Regions from separate parts of the Clostridium sp. LXY-7 genome, predicted to be linked through region 2. Evidence: riboswitches for the same ligand, from Rfam matches in the RefSeq annotation. Region 2 holds a riboswitch; each other region holds the start of a gene.
What was found. A riboswitch is a leader RNA that binds a small molecule or an ion and turns the genes downstream of it on or off. The one in region 2 is predicted to bind S-adenosylmethionine.
Positions count from the first base shown of each region.

Region 1: linked by a shared signal. The riboswitch ahead of ACI48Q_RS06840 (methionine ABC transporter ATP-binding protein) and the one ahead of metK (methionine adenosyltransferase) in region 2 are both predicted to bind S-adenosylmethionine.
Region 3: linked by a shared signal. The riboswitch ahead of ACI48Q_RS10055 (homocysteine synthase) and the one ahead of metK (methionine adenosyltransferase) in region 2 are both predicted to bind S-adenosylmethionine.

Region 1 covers NZ_JBLLJL010000001.1:1,438,576-1,441,853, forward strand. The annotation lists gene ACI48Q_RS06825 (hypothetical protein) at 1-498, shown strand, start outside; gene ACI48Q_RS06830 (hypothetical protein) at 552-875, shown strand; gene ACI48Q_RS06835 (hypothetical protein) at 898-1,248, shown strand; SAM riboswitch class I at 1,361-1,476, shown strand; gene ACI48Q_RS06840 (methionine ABC transporter ATP-binding protein) at 1,658-2,620, shown strand; gene ACI48Q_RS06845 (methionine ABC transporter permease) at 2,623-3,261, shown strand.
Region 2 covers NZ_JBLLJL010000004.1:168,234-171,511, reverse strand. The annotation lists gene recD2 (SF1B family DNA helicase RecD2) at 1-438, opposite strand, end outside; gene metK (methionine adenosyltransferase) at 652-1,827, opposite strand; SAM riboswitch class I at 2,012-2,112, opposite strand; tRNA gene ACI48Q_RS14020 (tRNA-Tyr) at 2,213-2,297, opposite strand; tRNA gene ACI48Q_RS14015 (tRNA-Thr) at 2,304-2,378, opposite strand; tRNA gene ACI48Q_RS14010 (tRNA-Val) at 2,404-2,479, opposite strand; tRNA gene ACI48Q_RS14005 (tRNA-Tyr) at 2,486-2,570, opposite strand; tRNA gene ACI48Q_RS14000 (tRNA-Thr) at 2,577-2,651, opposite strand; tRNA gene ACI48Q_RS13995 (tRNA-Val) at 2,677-2,752, opposite strand; tRNA gene ACI48Q_RS13990 (tRNA-Tyr) at 2,759-2,843, opposite strand; tRNA gene ACI48Q_RS13985 (tRNA-Thr) at 2,850-2,924, opposite strand; gene ACI48Q_RS13980 (hypothetical protein) at 3,069-3,278, opposite strand, start outside.
Region 3 covers NZ_JBLLJL010000002.1:612,609-615,886, reverse strand. The annotation lists gene metF (methylenetetrahydrofolate reductase [NAD(P)H]) at 1-658, opposite strand, end outside; gene ACI48Q_RS10055 (homocysteine synthase) at 726-2,012, opposite strand; SAM riboswitch class I at 2,289-2,404, opposite strand; SAM riboswitch class I at 2,502-2,602, opposite strand; gene clpP (ATP-dependent Clp endopeptidase proteolytic subunit ClpP) at 2,965-3,278, opposite strand, start outside.

The DNA of each region.
Region 1 (3,278 bases), on a different contig from region 2:
AACAGTGAGAAATCTTATGAAAGAATAAATATAATTTCTGTAGATTTAGTTCAAAATTATTTTATAAGGTTTTATGAAGAATTCATTAAACATAATAAATATGTAATAGTTATGAGTTTTAGAGAGTATACCTATGTATGCTATGTGGTAGACAAGATATTACAATTAAATAAGGTATTTCATAATTCCAATATTAATTTTCATGAAGACTTGTTGGAATTTTATAATAGGTTATATAAGAAAGATAACAAAACACTACCCATATATATTGTGGGAAAGGATTATCCCTTAGCAAATTTTATATTGAAACATAGGACTCTAGATGATGGATTATTTTATAGATATCTAAAAAATTTTCATGTTATAAACTTTAATACACCTAGTGAATCTCAGTTTTATGAGTTTATAATAAATAAAAATAACATTAAGAAGGTATGGAAATGCAGGGCAAATTTTATCCAAAATGGTATAAAAAAAGAAAAGAAAGTGACTATGTAAGAAAAAGTAAAATAATTTTAATTATATCCACCTTAATTGGAGGATTTATGATAATGAACATAATTAAAGGAATAGGAGAATTAGATGCATTAAAGGATCTGGAAAAAACACAGAGTAATATTAATGCCTTTGATATTACATATCCCTATGAATATTTAGCTAGCCATATAGAGAGTTTAGAAGGGTATATTAAAAATCTTTATTTTCAAGAACAAGATATAATTATTGAAATTTATGTAACTGATTTTAATGATTATTTATATAAAATTAGCACATTGGAAGCTAGCTTTAATTTATTAGAAGTAGGTGAAGTAACAAAGAATGAAGGAAAGGAATTCTTTAAGGTAAGAATGAATATAAAAAATGAGAATCTCTAAGTATAAATGGATTAGTATAGTTATGTGCATTCTTTTAATATTGTTATGTGCTTTTTATGCAATTCTATTATTAAATATGGAAAAGCTAAAAAACAATAGAGCTTATTGTAATAATAACTATATCAGTGAAGAGTCTAGAGCACCCTTCAATGTAACTGAATGTGTTAAAAATCTATATGAGACTGAAGGAATAAGGGTCGGAAATCTTCAGCTATATGATGATAGTGTAGATATTGAAATATATTATGAAGGCTTTATAAGTGAAATTAAGAATATTTTTCATTCTATAAATTTAGAAAGTAAAATTACTAATATTTATGCCTTTTCTATAGATGAAAAAGGCATAAGATTTAATATTATAGTAAGTACTTAATTTTGAATGTTGTTATGTTAATGTTATAAGGAAATTTTAAAAAAATATTAGAAATATATTGACAAGATGTAGGGATGTATATATAATAAGTAACAAGATAAAAATTAAATAAAACTTATCATGAGCGGTGGAGGGACTGGCCCTATGAAACCCAGCAACCTGTATGTTAAACTTAGCGTTTGCATATAATGGTGCTAAATCCTGCAGTATTATGCTGAGAGATAAGAGGATAAATAGCCATGCATGGAATTGTGCACTAGGGAATTTGTTCTCTAGTGCTTTTATTTATTTTATTGATAAAATTTAGTTTGTTAGTGGCCAATAATATAACTAGATTTTAAAGGTTTTACATTAGTAATAATTATTTGAATTTAGATAGGAAGAAATATATTTAGGAGGGGATGTAGTAATGATAGAAGTTGCAGATTTAAGAAAGAATTTTAATAAACTGGAAGTTTTAAAGGATGTGTCTTTTTCTATAAAGCAAGGAGAAATCTATGGAATTATAGGACATAGTGGCGCAGGAAAATCAACCTTATTGAGATGTATAAATGGATTAGAAACTTATGACTCTGGAGTATTACAAGTAATGGACCAAGAAATAAAAAATCTAACTCATGATGAGTTAAGAAAATTTAGAAAAAACATAACTATGATTTTTCAAAATTTTAGCCTATTAAACAGGGCAAGTGTATACAAGAATATAGCTCTGCCATTAGAAATATGGGGTTATGAAAAGAAATATATTGAAGATAAGGTAGGGGAATTATTAAAACTAGTTGGTTTGGAGGATAAACGTGATTATAAGCCTAAGCAATTAAGTGGTGGACAAAAACAAAGGGTTGCTATTGCTAGGGCATTGACCTTAAATCCTAAAATATTACTTTGTGATGAGGCTACTTCTGCTCTAGATCCTAAAACTACTAAAGATATTTTACAGCTATTATTAAAAATAAATAAAACTCTTGGAATAACTATAGTTGTGGTTACTCATGAGATGGAAGTTATTAAAGAAATCTGTGAGAAGGTACTATTATTAGAGGATGGAAGGGTGAAAGCAGAAGGTTATGTAGAAAAGTTATTCTTAAATCCTGGATTAAGTCTTAGAAAATTTCTTGGAGAAGAAGATGAAGATGTAATTCCTGAAGAAGGGGTTAACATAAAAATATTTTTTCCAACAGAAGTAAGCCATAAATGTCTAATAACTAAAATGAGTAGAGAACTAGATGTGGACTTTTCTATAGTTTGGGGAAAGTTAGAAAAATTTAGAAACAGTATTTTAGGTAGTTTAGTAATAAATTTATCAAAAGATAATAAAGAGAAGATTATAAAGTATCTAGAGACAAATAAATTTCAATGGGAGGTGTTGTAGTTATGGCATTGGATATATTGATACCCGCTATTAGAGATACCTTTATCATGGTATTGTTGTCTACAGTGTTTTCATTGATTTTAGGATTTTTTCCTGCAATATTATTAATATTAACAGAACCTTCGGGATTAAAACCTAATAAACTTATATATAAAAATTTAGATATGGTTGTAAATATTTTAAGAAGTTTTCCTTTTGTGATTCTTATGGTAGTAGTTGCTCCAATATCTAGATTAATTGTAGGGAAATCTATAGGTACAATGGCTGCAATAGTACCATTAACCATTGCAGCGGCACCTTTTGTAACTAGAGTAATAGAGGGAGCACTGAAAGAGGTAGATGCTTCCATAGTAGAGGCAGCAAAATCCTTTGGAGCTACTAATAGCCAAATTATATTTAAAATAATGCTTAAAGAAGCACTTCCATCTATAATTTCAGGACTAACGCTAACAGTTATAAGTATAATAGGATATTCCGCCATGGCAGGAGCAATTGGTGGTGGTGGACTTGGAGATGCTGCAATTAAGTATGGATATAATGGATTCAAAATGGATATTATGATTTATACAGTAGTAGTATTAGTAATTATAGTACAGGGAATACAGAGTTTAGGAAATTATATATACAAAAAAATGAATTAATTTTGGAGGGAATCAAT
Region 2 (3,278 bases):
AATTATTTCTCTTGTAGCTCTTTGACTAGCATAAGACTCTATTATTGTATCGATTTTCTTTTTTCCTATTCCCTTTATTTCATTTAGTCTTTTTATATCATTATCTAAAACCTCTAAGGTTTTAGTTCCAAAAAACTCCACTATTTTTTTTGCCGTTATTGGTCCAATACCAGTTATAATACCACTGGCCAAATATTTTTCTATGCCCGATAATGTAGTTGGAACTATTTCTTCTATATTATCTACTCTAAATTGTTTTCCGAATTTAGGATGATTAACCCACTCTCCTGTTACCTTATATTTATTTCCTTCAACAATATAAGCCATAGTACCAACCATGGTGATATTTTCTCTTCCGTGAATAGCTCTAATTATGGCATATCCATTTTCTTCATTTTTAAAAACTATATTATCCGCCACAACTTCCATAACTATCATACTTTATCTCTCCTAAATATTTTCTTCTATTAATTATAGCATCTGAAGCATATTTATAGCTGTACTTTTTTATATTTATATTATTTACTATTCTCAGTCCTATTAAATCAAAATTTTTTATAAATACGATTTTGTTTTATATAGTTCATTATCAACACTATATTAAGACAAAGTTATAAAAAAAGAGCGAACCATAAAGTTCACTCTGTTTTATTATAAATATTTTTTAATATCATCAACTTTATTTAATCTTTCCCACGGTAAATCTAAATCATTTCTACCAAAATGTCCATAAGCAGCTGTTTGTTTATATATTGGTCTTCTTAAATCTAATTGTCTTATTATAGCTGCTGGTCTTAAGTCAAATACCTTTTCTATTAATTCAACAATTTTATCATCATTAATTTTTCCTGTTCCAAAGGTATCAACTGCTATAGATACAGGTTTAGCTACTCCTATAGCATACGCTAATGCTATTTCTATTTTATCAGCAACTCCTGCAGCAACTAAATTCTTAGCTACCCATCTTGAAGCATAAGCCGCAGATCTGTCAACCTTAGTTGGATCTTTTCCTGAGAATGCTCCACCACCATGTCTACCATATCCACCGTAAGTATCTACTATAATTTTTCTTCCTGTTAATCCTGAATCTCCTTGTGGACCGCCAATAACAAATCTTCCTGTTGGATTTATATAATACTTAGTATTATCATCCAATAGTTCAGCTGGAACAATATTAGCTATTACATATTGCTTTAAATCCTTCTCAATTTGTTCACGCTCTATTTCTGGATCATGTTGAGTTGAAATAACTATTGCATCTACTCTTACTGGTTTGTTATCCTCGTATTCAACTGTTACCTGAGTTTTTCCATCAGGTCTTAAATAATTTAAAGTACCATCTTTTCTAACTTCTGACAATCTTCTTGCTAATCTATGAGCCATAGCAATTGGAAGTGGCATAAATTCTTCTGTCTCATTTGATGCAAAACCAAACATCATACCTTGATCTCCAGCACCAATAGCATCTTCTTTATTAATTTCACCCTTTTTGCTTTCTAAAGCCTCATCAACCCCCATTGCAATATCCCCTGATTGTTCACCTATAGAGGTTAACACTGAACAAGTATTGCAATCAAATCCATATTTAGCTCTAGTATAACCTATTTCTTTAATGGTCTCTCTAACAACTTTTTGTACATCTACATAACATTTAGTGCTGATTTCTCCCATAACTAAAACCATTCCTGTTGTTGTCGCTGTTTCACAAGCAACTCTAGCCATTGGGTCCTTTTCTAAAATAGCATCTAAAATAGCATCTGATATTTGGTCACACATTTTATCTGGATGTCCTTCTGTAACTGATTCTGAAGTAAATAATCTTCTCATTTCTTTATCTCCTCTCTGATTTTTTTATCTGGAGTTCTCACATATTAAATTCCAATAGGCAAATAAAAACTTATAATATAAGTTAAGACTCCAATAATAAAAATTTAATTTAATAATACATACAAACAAAATAAAACCTCTTCTTAAGATTAAGAAGAGGTTAGCTATCACAATACACTACTCTCTCTTATCTCGCAGTATGTCTGCTGGAATTGGCACCATGGTGATAATTCACCGGTTGCCGGGTTTCACAGGGCCGTATCCCTCCACCTCTCTTGATAAGAGTTATTAATTATTTTTACAACATCATAATATCATAATATGAAAAGCATGTCAATTTGATTATTCTCAAAATAAAAAATATCACAAAAGTGATATTTTTTTATGGTGGAGGAGGACGGATTCGAACCATCGAAACGAAACGTAACAGATTTACAGTCTGCCCCCTTTGGCCACTCGGGAACTCCTCCAAGTTTTGGAGCTGGCAATAGGAATCGAACCTACAACCTGCTGATTACAAGTCAGCTGCTCTACCGTTGAGCCATGCCAGCATATATTATTTAATTATTAGTTTAATGGTGGTCACAACAGGGATCGAACCTGTGACCCTCTGCTTGTAAGGCAGATGCTCTCCCAGCTGAGCTATGCGACCATATTGTGGTGGAGGAGGACGGATTCGAACCATCGAAACGAAACGTAACAGATTTACAGTCTGCCCCCTTTGGCCACTCGGGAACTCCTCCACATTTTGGAGCTGGCAATAGGAATCGAACCTACAACCTGCTGATTACAAGTCAGCTGCTCTACCGTTGAGCCATGCCAGCATATATTATTTAATTATTAGTTTAATGGTGGTCACAACAGGGATCGAACCTGTGACCCTCTGCTTGTAAGGCAGATGCTCTCCCAGCTGAGCTATGCGACCATAATATGGTGGAGGAGGACGGATTCGAACCATCGAAACGAAACGTAACAGATTTACAGTCTGCCCCCTTTGGCCACTCGGGAACTCCTCCACATTTTGGAGCTGGCAATAGGAATCGAACCTACAACCTGCTGATTACAAGTCAGCTGCTCTACCGTTGAGCCATGCCAGCAAATCCCGATTTATAAACTTGACAAGTTATAGTATACAATTTTAGTTTTACTTTTTCAAATTCAAATTTACCCATTTGGGATGATTATTTTACTCTCCTTCTATTTTTCTAATGAATACTTCTATTTACATTGCACTCTTGTTCTTATCTAAGGCTACTAAAATCTATATATCTAGAGAATACTTTCAAAACATATTCAACATCTTTAGGTTTAAGTTTTTCTTTTACAATTTCTATTATTTTTTCCACTCCTATTTTTTCATTCTTATACTCTATATACTCGCTTATTTTTTCAATATCTCTATTTGATAAGTCTTCTGAAATTATCATTAATTTCGCTTTTTCAATCATACT
Region 3 (3,278 bases), on a different contig from region 2:
CACAAAGGGAAACTACTCTCTCAATTTGTTTTTTATTAGTTACAGGCATTATGCCCGCCTGTATAGGTAATTTAATCTTCTTTTGCTCCACTTTATTAGAAAAATCATAGAATAGATTGTTATCAAAAAACAGTTGAGTAATAAGATGATCTGCCCCTGCATCTACTTTCATCTTTAGAAATTCTATATCCCTGACTAAATTTCTATTTTCTATATGACCTTCTGGATAACAGGCAGCTGATAGATGAAACTTATTCTTTGATTTTATATATTTTATTAATTCACAGGCTTGATTAAAATCACCAATGTTTTCACTATCCCTTGAAATATCCCCCCTAAGTGCTAATATATTATGCACAGAATTTTTCTTTAAATTTTCTAAAACATTATCTATTTGCTCTATACTAGAGTTTATGCAGGTTAGATGTGCTAGTGGTTCTATTCCATATTTGTTTTTAACTAAAGAAGTTAATTCGCAGGTTCTATTATCATTAGTACTTCCTCCTGCACCATAGGTTACACTTATATAATCTGGGGTAAGACGACTTAAAGCCTCTATTGTGCTATAAACCGTCTCTATTGGGGAAGTAACCTTTGGAGGGAAAATCTCAAAGGATAGTACTACTCTTTTTTCTTCAAATAAATCTTTAATATACATGTTTTATCTCCTTTGCATTATCTTAATGTACTTATATAGTTCTCATATTATCTAGATGAATTCTGCACTATCTAGTTTTATTTAGGGCTTGGTTTAAGTCGTATATTATATCTTCCACATCCTCTATACCAATTGACAATCTTATCATATCTGGGGTTACACCAGCGGCCCTTTGTTCCTCTTCATTAAGTTGGCTATGAGTGGTGCTTGCAGGATGAATAACTAAGGATTTTGCATCTGCCACATTGGCAAGATGAGAAAATATTTCGAGGTTTTCTATAAATTTCTTTCCTTCCTCTACTCCACCTTTAATTCCAAAGGTAAAAATAGAGCCTGCACCCTTTGGTAAGTATTTTTGTGCTAATGTATAATATTTATTTCCTTCTAGACTTGGATAGTTAACCCAAGATACAAGAGTATGACTATTAAGAAACTCTACTACCTTTTTTGTATTAGCTACATGTTTTTCTATTCTTAGGGATAAGGTCTCTAGCCCTTGAATGAATAAAAAGGAATTAAAAGGACTAATAGCTGCCCCTGTGTCCCTTAATAGTTGAACTCTAGCCTTGGTAATAAATGCAGCTGGTCCTACATCTTGAGCATATCTTATACCATGATAACTAGAATCTGGTTCAGTAAGACCTTTAAATCTACCACTGCCTATCCAATCAAACTTTCCTGAATCTACAATAATTCCTCCTATGGAAGTTCCATGACCTCCAATAAATTTAGTAGCAGAGTGAACAACTATATCTGCTCCAAATTCTATAGGTCTTATAAGATAAGGAGTGCCAAAGGTATTATCAACAATTAGTGGAAGTCCATTTTCATGAGCAATTTCTGCTACTGCTTCAATATCTATTAAATTTATCCCCGGATTTCCTATGGTTTCAATGTAAATTCCCTTAGTATTCTCATTTATAGCATTCTTAAAATTTCCTGATTCATCTGGATTAACAAAAACAGTTTTTATACCATAGTTAGGAAGAGTAGTTGAAAAAAGATTATAAGTGCCTCCATATAAAGTGCTGGCAGCAACTATTTCATCTCCTGCACCTGCAATATTTAAAATTGCATAAGTTATTGCTGCAGAGCCTGAAGCCACTGCTAAGGCACCTATTCCACCTTCTAGAGCAGCAACTCTTTTTTCAAATACATCAGTGGTAGGATTCATGATCCTTGTGTAAATATTTCCTTCTTCCTTTAGTGCAAATAGGTTTGCTCCATGCTCAACACTATTAAACACGTAAGAGGTAGTTTGGTATAGTGGAACTGCTCTTGAACCTGTAGTTGGGTCTGGCTCTTGTCCTCCATGTACTTGTAATGTATCAAATTTTAACTTTCTTTCACTCATTTTAATCTCTCCTCAATATATTAATTTTTAGCTTTGTTTTAAATGGTAGTTCATTATCAACACTATATTAAAATAAAGCCTAATTTTTGAATAAATTTCATTTAAATTAAACAATTCAGCGTTGAAAATTACTTTTTATTTCCACTGATTAAATAAATTTTAACCTTGTAAATCTATAATAAATATTCATCTTTAAAAATAAGAAAAGCCCCCTTTCCCAAATAATTTTGATGAAAGAGAGCTATATTAATTAGCTTTATGAAGTAAATATCTTCTCCCTCATCTTTCTTTAGGTAAAACACCTAAGTAGGATTTAGCACCTTTTCAGACAAATGGGTCTGAAGGTTGCCGAGGTTTCATAGGGCCAGTCCCTCCACCTCTCTTGATAAGAGTATCTTATTAAATTTTGTATAACTTTTAATTAAAACTTCATAGCTTTAATTAAAATAAAAAAAACTCTTTGCTTGAAAGAGGTTTAATAACAATTATTCCTTATCTTTCAGCATTGCTGTAGGATTTAGCACCATGTATAATTAAATACTGGTTGCTGGGCTTCATAGGGCCTATCCCTCCGCCTCTCTTAATAAGATTTTTATTAATTTTCTAAAATTATAACAATTATCTGATAAATTGTCAATGGTAATATTTCATAAATGTCTTCTACAATAATTCAAACAATTCATATTCTTAATAATATTACTTAATATCCTAAATTTGTATTTACTTTATTACTTTAATGTGGTAATGTTTTTATATGCTGTACTTTCCCTTTAGAATTGAGTTCTTTACCGTTAATGCATTCAGAAAATCCTAAAAGGTAGCTCTTAGACAAGAGCTACCTTTCCTCCTTTATAGAGACTTATGTTTTTGATGCGTTTTAAGTTGTTATTAGTATTTACTCATCTCTATATCTTGTTACTCACATGGGATCTAATATACTGTACTAAATAAGCTATTTTCTTAAGAATATTCCATCTATTAAACCGTATTCCTTTGCTTCTTCTGCTGACATAAAGAAATCTCTCTCCATATCTTTTTCTATCTTTTCCACAGGTTGCCCTGTGTTTTCGCTATAAATTCTATTTATTTTGCTTTTTGTCTTTAATAACCAATCTGTGTGTATTTTTAAATCTGTAGCTTGACCTTGCATTCCTCCACTGCTAGGTTGATGAATTAATATTTCACTATTTGGCAATGAAAATCTCTTTCCTTTTGCACCAGCAGCTAACAAGAAAGACCCCATACTTGCAGCTAAACCCATACATA